One region of the Streptomyces sp. NPDC005799 genome, then DNA from elsewhere that is predicted to be linked to it. Evidence: riboswitches for the same ligand, from Rfam matches in the RefSeq annotation. Region 1 holds a riboswitch; each other region holds the start of a gene.
The links. A riboswitch is a leader RNA that binds a small molecule or an ion and turns the genes downstream of it on or off. The one in region 1 is predicted to bind thiamine pyrophosphate.
Positions count from the first base shown of each region.

Region 2: linked by a shared signal. The riboswitch ahead of ABZ453_RS11365 (thiamine ABC transporter substrate-binding protein) and the one ahead of thiO (glycine oxidase ThiO) in region 1 are both predicted to bind thiamine pyrophosphate.
Region 3: linked by a shared signal. The riboswitch ahead of thiC (phosphomethylpyrimidine synthase ThiC) and the one ahead of thiO (glycine oxidase ThiO) in region 1 are both predicted to bind thiamine pyrophosphate.

Region 1 is NZ_JBEXXQ010000002.1:80,984-84,911, reverse strand. It holds gene ABZ453_RS02375 (FAD-dependent oxidoreductase) at 1-719, opposite strand, end outside; gene ABZ453_RS02370 (hypothetical protein) at 751-1,101, opposite strand; TPP riboswitch at 1,155-1,266, shown strand; gene thiO (glycine oxidase ThiO) at 1,264-2,418, shown strand; gene thiS (sulfur carrier protein ThiS) at 2,415-2,615, shown strand; gene ABZ453_RS02355 (thiazole synthase) at 2,619-3,413, shown strand; gene pknB (Stk1 family PASTA domain-containing Ser/Thr kinase) at 3,532-3,928, shown strand, end outside.
Region 2 is NZ_JBEXXQ010000009.1:82,108-86,035, forward strand. It holds gene ABZ453_RS11345 (phosphatidate cytidylyltransferase) at 1-445, shown strand, start outside; gene ABZ453_RS11350 (SRPBCC family protein) at 545-994, shown strand; gene ABZ453_RS11355 (hypothetical protein) at 1,161-1,286, shown strand; gene rlmN (23S rRNA (adenine(2503)-C(2))-methyltransferase RlmN) at 1,450-2,556, shown strand; TPP riboswitch at 2,579-2,686, shown strand; gene ABZ453_RS11365 (thiamine ABC transporter substrate-binding protein) at 2,683-3,768, shown strand; gene ABZ453_RS11370 (iron ABC transporter permease) at 3,828-3,928, shown strand, end outside.
Region 3 is NZ_JBEXXQ010000045.1:1,377-5,304, forward strand. It holds gene ABZ453_RS35345 (helix-turn-helix domain-containing protein) at 1-286, shown strand, start outside; gene ABZ453_RS35350 (SsgA family sporulation/cell division regulator) at 385-822, shown strand; gene ABZ453_RS35355 (YibE/F family protein) at 900-2,387, opposite strand; TPP riboswitch at 2,459-2,648, shown strand; gene thiC (phosphomethylpyrimidine synthase ThiC) at 2,641-3,928, shown strand, end outside.

The DNA.
Region 1 (3,928 bases):
GCGGGGCGGGCGCCGATCCCGACCACCACCGCGCCCGCGGGCAGCCGCGAGCCGTCGTCGAGGACGACCTCGCCGGGTTCGACGCGCTCCACGCGCGCGTGGGTGCGCAGCACGGCGCCGGCGTCCTCGTACCAGGCGGCCATCGGCGCGGCCACCTCGGCGGGCAGGGCGCCCGCCAGCGGTCGGTCGGCGGCCTCCACGACGGTCACCGAGCAGCCGGCCTCGCGTGCGGCCGTGGCGAACTCGGCGCCGATCCAGCCCGCGCCGACGACGACGATGTCGTGCTGCCGGGCGAGCACCGGCCGCAGCCGCTCGGCGTCGTCCAGGGTGCGCAGCAGGTGCACGCCGGGCACGCCCTCCGCGCCCGGCAGCCGGACGGGTTCGGCGCCGGTGGCGAGGACCAGGACGTCGTACGGGACGGGCCCGGCCTCGGTGTTCAGTTCGTGGTCGTCCGGGCGCACGCCGAGCGCCTCGCGTCCCAGCAGGAGTTCGATGCCGAGCGCCTCGAAGTCGACGTCGAAGGCGGAACCCTCCGACTTGCCGAGCAGGACGGCCTTCGACAGCGGCGGACGGTCGTAGGGCTGGTGGGGCTCGGCACCGATCAGGGTGACGGTGCCCCGGAAGCCCTGTTCGCGCAGGGCGACGGCGGTCTGTACACCGGCCATGCCCGCGCCGACCACGACCACCCGTCGCTGCGACTGCGTCGTCTGCTCGCTCACCTGATCACCATAGACACTGACTATCCGTCAGTCAGCGGTCGTGTTGAGTGACCTGCTCCACAACACTGGTCCCGCGGCCCGGCTGCGACTCCCACTCCCAGGTCTCCTCCAGCCGCAGCCGGCCGTCCGGCAGTCCGACGACCGTGGACACGCAGTGCCCCGAGGACGTCGTCCCGTCGTGCGTGAGCTGCACGTACCGGAAGTCGAGCCGGTCTCCCGACCGGGTACCCACCAGATGCCCGCGTACGACGTCGCCGCCCGCGTACTCGGCCCAGATCTCCCCGTCCCGCTCGTGGTACGTGAAGCGGGTGCCGGTGCCCACCTGACCTGGGGCCTGGTCGGCGACGGGGGCGAGGACGAGGCCGTCCAGCGAGCGGGGCACGGCGGGAGGCTCCCTTACAGCGGCGTCGGGGATCGGGCTAGGGTGGCCACCGTACAAGCACTCGCGGGAGCCCGGACGCACCGGGCTGAGAGGGAGGCTGGCGGCCTCCGACCGTACGAACCTGATCCGGGTCATGCCGGCGAAGGGAGGGGCTGGACGCCCATGCCGTCACGTACGTCAGACGTCCTCGTCGTCGGGGGCGGGATCATCGGCCTGGTCACGGCCTGGCGGGCCGCACAGCGCGGGTTCGCGACCGCCGTGGTGGACCCGGAGCCGGGCGGCGGGGCGGCCCAGGTGGCCGCCGGGATGCTGGCCGCCGTCACCGAACTGCACTACGGCGAGCAGACCCTGCTCGGCCTCAACCTGGAGTCGGCGCGCCGTTACCCGGACTTCGCGGCCGAGCTCGGCGAGCTCACCGGGGACGACCTCGGTTACCGCCGGTGCGGCACCCTCGCCGTCGCCCTGGACGCCGACGACCGCGCCCACTTGCGCGAACTGCACGCCCTGCAGCGGCAGTCGGGACTGGAGTCAGAGTGGTTGTCCGGGCGCGAGTGCCGGCGCCTGGAGCCGATGCTCGCGCCGGGCGTGCGCGGGGGGCTCCGGGTCGACGGCGACCATCAGATCGACCCGCGGCGCCTGGCACGTGCGCTGGTGGCCGCGTGCGAGCACGCGGGCGTGGTCTTCCACCGCGGCTGGGCCGAGCGTCTGAGGGTCGCGGGCGAGCGGGCCGCCGGCGTCACCACGGCCGACGGCACCGAACTGGGCGCGGGCCAGGTCGTGCTGGCCGCCGGCAGCCTCAGCGGACGGCTCCCGGGCGTCCCGGACGACGTCCTGCCGCCCGTACGGCCCGTGAAGGGGCAGGTGCTGCGGCTGACCGTGCCGAAGCGGTACGCGCCGTTCCTGAACCGCACCGTGCGCGCCGTGGTGCGCGGCAGCAGCGTCTACCTGGTGCCGCGCGAGAATGGCGAGCTGGTCGTCGGCGCGACCAGCGAGGAACTGGGCTGGGACACCACGGTCACCGCGGGCGGCGTGTACGAACTGCTGCGCGACGCGCACGAGCTGGTCCCCGGCATCACCGAACTGCCGCTGACGGAGACCCGCGCGGGCCTGCGCCCCGGCTCCCCCGACAACGCGCCGCTGCTCGGGCCCACGCAGCTGCCGGGCCTGCTCCTGGCGACCGGCCACTACCGCAACGGCGTGCTGCTCACGCCGGTCACCGGCGACGCGATGGCGCACGTCCTGACCACCGGTGAACTCCCCGACGAGGCCCGTCCGTTCACCCCGAGGCGCTTCGCGCGCGTGGAGCAGCCGGTATGAACGTCTCCGTCAACGGAGAGCCGCGCGAGTTCGCCCCCGGCACGGCTCTCGACACCGTCGTCAAGACCCTCACCCCGGCGCCCTCCGGCGTGGCCGCCGCCCTCAACGAAACCGTCGTCCCGCGCGCGCAGTGGCCGTCGACGTCCCTCTCCGAGGGGGACCGCGTCGAGGTGCTCACCGCCGTCCAAGGAGGCTGACCCATGGCCGACGACCCTCTTGTGATCGGCGGTACGTCCTTCTCGTCCCGCCTGATCATGGGCACCGGGGGCGCCCCCAGCCTGGAGGTGCTCGAGCGGGCGCTGGTGGCGTCCGGCACGGAGCTGACGACGGTCGCGATGCGCAGGGTGGAACCCTCCGTGCACGGTTCCGTGCTGTCCGTCCTGGAGAGGCTCGGCATCCGCGTGCTGCCGAACACGGCGGGCTGCTTCACCGCCGCAGAGGCCGTGCTGACCGCCCGCCTGGCACGCGAGGCACTCGGCACCGACCTGGTCAAACTCGAGGTGATCGCCGATGAGCGCACCCTGCTGCCGGACCCGATCGAGCTGCTGGACGCCGCCGAGACCCTTGTCGACGACGGCTTCACCGTGCTGCCGTACACCAATGACGACCCGGTGCTCGCCCGCCGCCTGGAGGACGTCGGCTGCGCGGCGGTCATGCCGCTCGGCTCGCCCATCGGCTCCGGGCTCGGCATCCGCAATCCGCACAACTTCCAGCTGATCGTCGAGCACGCGCGCGTGCCGGTGATTCTGGACGCGGGCGCCGGTACGGCCTCGGACGCGGCGCTCGCGATGGAGCTGGGGTGCGCGGGTGTGATGCTCGCCTCGGCGGTGACGCGGGCGCAGGAGCCGCAGCTGATGGCCGAGGCGATGAAGCACGCCGTGGAGGCGGGCCGACTGGCGCGGCTCGCGGGGCGGATTCCGCGCCGGCACTTCGCCGAGGCGTCGTCCCCGGCGGAGGGGCTCGCCCGGCTGGATCCCGAGCGCCCCGCGTTCTGAACAGACATTCGAACGGATCCGGACGCCGGTGCGAGGTCCGTCACAGCTCGGCTGCAGTAACGCCCCGATCGCACCCGAACCAGCGGCCCTGTCCGTCACGGCTCGTACACTCACCTGCGTGGATACGACCCTTCAGGACCCTCTGGTCGGGCAGGTGCTCGACGGGCGCTACCGCGTGGACGCGCGGATCGCGGTCGGCGGGATGGCCACGGTCTACCGGGCCCTGGACACCCGCCTGGACCGCGTGCTCGCGCTGAAGGTGATGCACCCCGCGCTCGCGGCCGACGGCTCCTTCGTCGAGCGGTTCATCCGGGAGGCGAAGTCGGTCGCCCGGCTGGCCCACCCGAACGTGGTGCAGGTCTTCGACCAGGGCACCGACGGGTCGTACGTCTATCTCGCCATGGAGTACGTCGCCGGGTGCACCCTGCGTGACGTGCTGCGCGAGCGCGGGGCGCTGCAGCCGCGCGCCGCCCTGGACATCCTGGAGCCGGTGCTGGCCGCGCTCGGCGCCGCGC
Region 2 (3,928 bases), on a different contig from region 1:
GACGTTCGTGGCGCTCATGCTCGCGGCGGACGACGGGCCGTGGCGCGTCCTGACCTTCCTCCTGCTCACGGTCGTCAGCGACACGGGCGCGTACGCCGTCGGCTGGCGCTTCGGCAAGCACAAGCTCGCGCCGCGCATCAGCCCCGGCAAGACGCGGGAGGGTCTGCTGGGCGCGGTGACCTTCGCGATGGTGGCGGGCGCGCTGTGCATGCAGTTCCTGATCGACGACGGTGCCTGGTGGCAGGGCCTGCTGCTGGGTCTCGCCGTCGCGGCCAGCGCCACGCTGGGCGACCTCGGCGAGTCGATGATCAAGCGGGACCTGGGCATCAAGGACATGGGCACGCTGCTGCCGGGACATGGCGGCATCATGGACCGCCTGGACTCCCTGTTGCCCACGGCGCCCGTGGTGTGGCTGTTGATGGTGTTGTTCGTGGGGGCCGGCTGACGGGTCCGGGAGTCCCGCTCGCTCGTTGGCGCGGCCGTCGGGCGAGTGGGACGATCCCCGTGTAAGCCCTCGAAGGGGATCCCCTGAAAGGAGGGCGTCATGTCCGCCTTCCATGAAGAGATCGACGTCGACCGTGCTCCTGAGGACGTCTGGGCGTACGTCATCGATCCCTCCCATCTGCCCGAGTGGCAGCTGAGCGCGGTATCCGCGGAGCGGCTCGACGAGGGGCCGCTGCACACCGGATCCCAGGTCCGGGTCACCCGGCGCCTCGGGCACCGCCGTGAGATGCCGATGACCATGGAGTACACCGAGTACGACCCGCCGCACAGCTGGAGTGTGCGCGGCATCGACGGCCCGGTCAGGGGCCTGTTCCACGCCGAGGTGGAACCGCTGGACGACGGGCGCCGCTCCCGGGTGAAGATGGACCTCGACTTCGAGGGCCACGGCCTCGGCAAGGTGATGCTGCCCCTGTTCGTCCGCCCCCAGGTCCGCAAGGAACTGCCGCGCAACGAACGCCTGCTCAAGGACCGCCTGGAGCACACGTCCTAGCGTCGCTTCCCGGCCCTCGCTGCGAGGTGCAGACGTCCTTCAGCTCGTCGGCCGCCTTGTCGATCGCACGCGAGTCCGGGTTCTCGCCGGCGAGGACGGCCCTGTTGTAGTCGGCGACGGCCCGGTCCAGGTCCTGCACAGCCTTGTCGACCTTGCCGTCGCCAGTGTGGTCACCGATGCTGTCGAGTTCTTCTCGGTGGTGTCGATGGACTCGCCGATCCGCGAGGGGCCGCTCGCCGCGGCCGACCCGGCCTCGTGGATCGCCCTCGGACTGCCCGCGATCGTGTCGTAGCCGCGCACGCAGCCCGGCGCCCTGGCCGGCTCGATGTCGAGGTCTCCACCATCCCGGCGCCTCCCCTGCCCCACGAGGGAACCCGCCCCTGTATCGGAGGCGGAGTGGGCTACACCTCAGCTGTCCCGGGCCACCCGGTTCGATCTGCGACACTGGTTGAGCCATGCCTAAGCCCGGAGAACTTACTTTCGTCGCCCCCCGCGGAGCTCAGAAGCCGCCGCGGCATCTTGCCGATCTCACTCCTGCCGAGCGCAAGGAGGTCGTTGCCGAGGTCGGGGAGAAGCCGTTTCGTGCCAAGCAGTTGTCGCAGCACTACTTCGCGCGGTACGCGCACGACCCCGCGGAGTGGACCGACATCCCGGCCGCGGCGCGCCCCAAGCTGCGGGAGGCGCTGCTTCCCGAGCTGATGACCGTCGTACGGCATCTGTCGACCGACCAGGGGACCACCCGCAAGACGCTGTGGCGGCTGTTCGACGGGACGCTCGTCGAGTCGGTGCTGATGCGGTACCCGGACCGGGTGACCATGTGCATCAGCTCGCAGGCGGGGTGCGGGATGAACTGCCCGTTCTGCGCCACCGGGCAGGCCGGGCTGGACCGGAATCTGTCGACCGCCGAGATCGTGCACCAGATCGTGGACGGGATGCGGGCGCTGAGGGACGGAGAGGTCCCGGGCGGGCCCGCGCGGCTGTCCAACATCGTCTTCATGGGGATGGGGGAGCCGCTCGCCAACTACAAGCGAGTGGTCGGAGCCATTCGCGCGCTCACCGACCCCGCCCCCGACGGGCTCGGGCTCTCGCAGCGCGGGATCACCGTGTCGACGGTCGGGCTCGTGCCCGCCATCCATCGCTTCGCCGACGAGGGCTTCAAGTGCCGGCTCGCGATCTCGCTGCACGCCCCCGACGACGAGCTGCGTGACACCCTCGTCCCCGTGAACACGCGCTGGAAGGTGCGGGAGGTGCTCGACGCCGGGTTCGAGTACGTGGAGAAGAGCGGGCGACGGCTGAGCATCGAGTACGCGCTCATCCGGGACATCAACGACCAGGCGTGGCGGGGTGACCGGCTCGGGCGGCTGCTCAAGGGCAAACCCGTGCACGTCAACCTCATTCCGCTGAACCCGACCCCGGGCTCGAAGTGGACCGCCTCCCGGCCCGAGGACGAGAAGGCCTTCGTCGAGGCCATCGCCGCGCACGGTGTACCGGTGACCATCCGGGACACCCGAGGTCAGGAGATCGACGGGGCCTGTGGACAGCTGGCGGCCACCGAGCGGTAACCTTTGCCCGTACGTACACCTTCATATCCGACAGGGGAGCGCCACAGCGCTGAGAGTGCGGCAATCGGGCCGCAGACCCTCTGAACCTCGCCCAGGTCATTCTGGGTAGGAAGTTCGGTCATCACCGTGAACACCAAGAAGTACTGTGCTGCCGTCATAGGCCTCGGCTGTGGCCTCGGCATGCTCACGCTGTCCGCCTGCGGCTCCTCAGGCAGCGGTTCCTCCGCCGACTCCAAGACCGTCACCCTGGTCAGCCACGACTCCTGGGCCGTCTCGAAGAGCGTCCTCGCCGACTTCGAGAAGCAGTCCGGCTACAAGGTCCACGTCCTCAAGGACGGAGACGCCGGGCAGGCCGTCAACAAGGCCATCCTGACGAAGGACAACCCCCAGGGCGACGTCTTCTTCGGCGTTGACAACACCCTGCTCTCCCGGGCCCTCGACAACGGACTGTTCCAGTCGTACGAGGCGAAGGGCTCCGACCGGATCAAGCCGCAGTACCGGGTCGACCAGGACAAGCACCGGGTCACGCCCATCGACTCCGGCGACATCTGCGTCAACTACGACAAGGCCTACTTCAGCAAGCACCAGCTGACCCCGCCGCAGTCCTTCGACGACCTGGTCAAGCCCGAGTACAAGAACCTCCTCGTCACCGAGAACGCCGCCACCTCCTCGCCCGGCCTCGGCTTCCTGCTCGGCTCCGCCGCGAAGTACGGCGATGGGGGCTGGCAGGGCTACTGGAAGAAGCTCAAGGCCAACGGCGTCAAGGTCGTCGACGGCTGGGAGCAGGCCTACAACGAGGAGTTCTCCGGCTCGGCCGGCGGCAAGAAGGCCAAGGGGGACCGGCCGCTCGTCGTCTCCTACGCCTCCTCGCCGCCCGCGGAGGTCGTCTATGCCGACCCGAGGCCGAAGACCGCGCCGACCGGAGTGTCGTACGGCACCTGCTTCCGGCAGATCGAGTACGCGGGACTGCTCAGCAACGCGCACAACAGCAAGGGCGGCAAGGCGTTCATCGACTTCCTGGTGACCAAGGAGTTCCAGGAGGACATGCCGCTCAACATGTTCGTCTACCCGGTGATCGAAGGGGCCGCGGTGCCCAAGGAGTTCACCGAGTACGGTCCCGCCGCCAAGAACCCCGAGACGATGGCTCCCGCGAAGATCGCCGCCAACCGTGACCAGTGGGTCAAGTCGTGGACGTCACTCGTACTGAAGTAGCCCCGACCGAAGCGGCCCCGCGCAGGACCCGGCAGGGGAACGCGGCGCGTTACGGGCTCATGGCCGTGCCCGTCGCGTTCTTCGCACTGTTCTTCGCCTGGCCCGTCGCCGCGATCGTCGCGCGCGGGCTGAAGGTCGACGGGGCGTGGCGGCTCGGGCG
Region 3 (3,928 bases), on a different contig from region 1:
CGACCGCTATCCCGTGCAGGCCATCACTCCGTACACGGTGCGCGACAGTCACACCCTGTTGCGGCGGCTCGAGCGGACAGGTCGGATGGAGCCGGTCACCGAGCGCCAGGAGTACGCGCTGGGGACGGTGTGCGCGGCGGTCCCGATCACCATCGGTACGACAGCAGCGACGGTGGCCATCTCCCTGCCCGCGCATCAGGCCGACCGTGTGCCGGCGGCGGCGCGGCAACTGCAGAACGAGATCGGGCGCCTGCTGGGGTCACTGGCGCTCTCTATCAGCATCTGAAAACTCACTCCTTGTGATCTGTCGCTCACTTTCAGCAAGATGCCTGCAGTGTCAGGGGATCATTCCCAGCCATTCGGCTTCATATGACGGGGTAGGCGATGCGCGAGTCCGTACAGGCAGAGGTCATGATGAGCTTCCTCGTCTCCGAGGAGCTCTCCTTCCGTATCCCGGTCGAGCTGGGGTACGAGACGTGTGATCCCTATGCCGTTCGGCTGACCTTCCATCTGCCGGGCGATGCCCCGGTGACCTGGGCGTTCGGCAGGGAGTTGCTGATCGACGGGGTGGGCAGGCCGTGCGGTGAGGGCGATGTGCGGGTGTCGCCCGCCGAGGTGGACTCGCTGAGCGAGGTGCTGATCCGGCTTCAGGTGGGCGGTGACCAGGCGCTGTTCCGTTCGTCGACGGCGCCGCTCATCGCGTTCCTGGACCGCACGGACAAGCTGGTGCCGCTCGGCCAGGAGGGAGCGCTCGCCGAGTTCGACGCCCATCTGGACGAGGCGCTGGACCGCATCCTGGCGGAGGAGCAAAGCGCCGGGTGAGGCCTGCGCGCGGGGGCGGCCGGAACGGAACGCAGTAACGCTTCTTCCGCTGACGCGTGCACCCCTGGGCCTCGTCCTCAGTGCTTGCGTCGTCGGCCCTTCCCCGTGCGGGCCGCAGGCGGTGCGATGCCGGCCGTTGCCGTCCCTGGTCCCGTCTCCCGTGACGGTCGGTCGGCCGAGACAACCAGCGCCGCCAGCAACGTCGTGACCGGGACCGAGGCGACCAGCCCGATCGATCCCACGAGCGTGCGCACGATCTCCTCCGCCACCAGCTCGCTGTTGGCCACCGTGCCCACACTGCTCTGCGCGATGGAGAAGAGCAGCAGCAGGGGCAGCGCGGCACCGGCGTAGGCGAGGACCAGGGTGTTGACGACGGACGCGATGTGGTCGCGGCCGATGCGGATGCCGGCGCGGTACAGCCCGCGCCACCCCGTCGAGGGGTTGGCCTCGTGCAGTTCCCAGACCGCCGAGGTCTGAGTGACCGTCACATCGTCGAGGACACCGAGCGAGCCGATGATGACGCCCGCGAGCAGCAGACCGCTCATGTCGATCGACGGATACAGGCCGTGGATCAGGCCGGTGTTGTCGTCGGTGTTCCCGGTGAGCGCCGCCCAGCCGATGAACAGCGAGCCGAGGAAACCGATCAGCACCAGCGAGATCAGTGTGCCGAGCACCGCCACGGACGTACGGGCCGACAGCCCGTGGCACAGGTAGAGGGCGATCAGCATGATCGCGCTCGACCCGATCACCGCGACGAGCAGGGGATTCGAGCCCTGCAGGATCGCGGGCAGGATGAAGAAGTTCAGGATCAGGAAGCTGATGGCCAGCGCGACCAGCGCCATGACGCCCCGCAGCCGTCCGACGATCACGACGGCGAGCGCGAAGATGCCGGCCAGCAGAGCCATCGGGAACCGTCGGTTCACGTCGGCCACGGAGTACTGCAGGTCCTTGGGTGCCGAGGGCTCGTAGGCGGCCACCACCTTCTCGCCCTGGTGCAGTTGGCGCGACTGGTCGGGCTGGACGATCTCGGTGAACGTACGGCCCTTGTCCTTGCCGGTGTCGACCCGGATCGTCGCCTTCTTGCAGGTCCCCTTCTCCTGCTGCTGGGCGGAGGAACCCCCGGTGGTGGAGGTGTCGCCGAGCGAGCTCCCGCCCGAGGCGTTCACCGACTTGCAGCTCACGGAGACGACCCTGGTGACCGTCGCCTGCTGGGTCTGCCGGTCGAAGCCCACCCCGGTCCGCTGGTGCGACGGGGCGCCGCCCGGCCACAGCACCACGAGGCCGACGACCACGGCGGCGGCGAACGGGATGAGGACGGCCGCGATGACCTTGCGCAAATGCTGGGAGACGGGGGCGGCCGGACCATGGCTGTGACTGTGGCCGTGCCCGCTGTGGCTGCCCGCATCGTGCCCGTGCCCGCCATGGGCGCCCGCATCGTGCCCGTGTCCCGGCCCGCCGGGGGCTCCGGGGCCGTTACCGGGTTCGTGGCCGTCGGCCCCATGGATGCCGCCGTATCCCGGGCCGTGCCCAGGGGGCGGGTACGAGGGCTGGTGTGTCGTGGTCACCGGCAGATCATCCCAACAACGGCAGAGGGGCACTGTTCACCGCGCCACACATGACGCTAGCGTGGAGGCACCTTTGCACACGCGGGAGCTCGGAGCACCGGGCTGAGAGGGCGCTGACCTCCGTCCCAGCGATGTTTCACGTGGAACGTCAACGAAGTCGAGTGATGTTCCCCACGAAATGTCGGCAGACGGAAGCCGCTGCGTCGACCGCCGAACCTGTTACCGGGTAATGCCGGCGTAGGGAGTAGGTCTCATGACCAACAAGGACGCACGCACGCCTGCCTCCACGCAGTTCGACGGGGAGAACGGGAAGTCCATCGGCTGGCACAAGGCGTACATCGAGGGTTCGCGCCCCGATGTGCGGGTGCCGGTCCGTCAGGTGCACCTCACCAACGGGCAGTCGGTCACGCTGTACGACACCTCGGGCCCGTACACCGATCCGCTCACCGACACGGATGTCCGCAGGGGGCTCGCCCCGCTGCGCGAGAACTGGATCGTCGGTCGCGGGGACACAGAGGAGTACGCGGGTCGGCCCGTCCGTCCCGAGGACGACGGGGTCAAGCACACATCGCCCCGCGGCGGTCTGCGCAACCTCGACGCCGTCTTCCCGGGACGTCCGCGCCAGCCGAGGCGCAGCCGCGACGGCAAGGCGGTCACGCAGCTCGCGTATGCGCGCCGCGGCGAGATCACGCCCGAGATGGAGTTCGTGGCCTTCCGGGAGAACGTCTCACCGGAGGTCGTCCGCGAGGAGATCGCGGAGGGCCGGGCGGTTCTCCCCGCGAACGTCAACCACCCGGAGATCGAGCCGATGATCATCGGCAAGCGGTTCTTGGTGAAGGTCAACGCGAACATCGGCAACTCCGCTGTCACCTCCTCCATCGAGGAGGAGGTCGAGAAGATGACCTGGGCGACCCGCTGGGGCGCCGACACGGTCATGGACCTGTCCACGGGCCGCAACATCCACACCACCCGTGAGTGGGTGCTGCGCAACTCCCCCGTCCCCATCGGCACGGTGCCGCTCTATCAGGCGCTGGAGAAGGTCGACGGCCGGGCCGAGGAGCTGACCTGGGAGATCTACAAGGACACGGTCATCGAGCAGGCCGAGCAGGGCGTGGACTACATGACCGTCCACGCGGGCGTGCGCCTCCCGTTCGTCCCGCTCACCGCCCACCGCAAGACCGGCATCGTCTCGCGCGGCGGCTCGATCATGGCGGCGTGGTGTCTGGCGCACCACAAGGAGTCGTTCCTGTACGAGAACTTCGAAGAACTCTGCGAGATCCTCGCCGCGTACGACGTCACGTACTCGCTCGGGGACGGTCTGCGTCCCGGTTCGATCGCGGACGCCAACGACGAGGCGCAGTTCGCGGAGTTGCGCACGCTCGGGGAACTCAACCGGATCGCGAAGCGTTTCAACGTACAGACCATGATCGAGGGCCCGGGGCATGTCCCGATGCACAAGATCAAGGAGAACATCGACCTTCAGCAGGAGATCTGCGATGAAGCTCCGTTCTATACCCTCGGCCCGCTGACGACGGACGTCG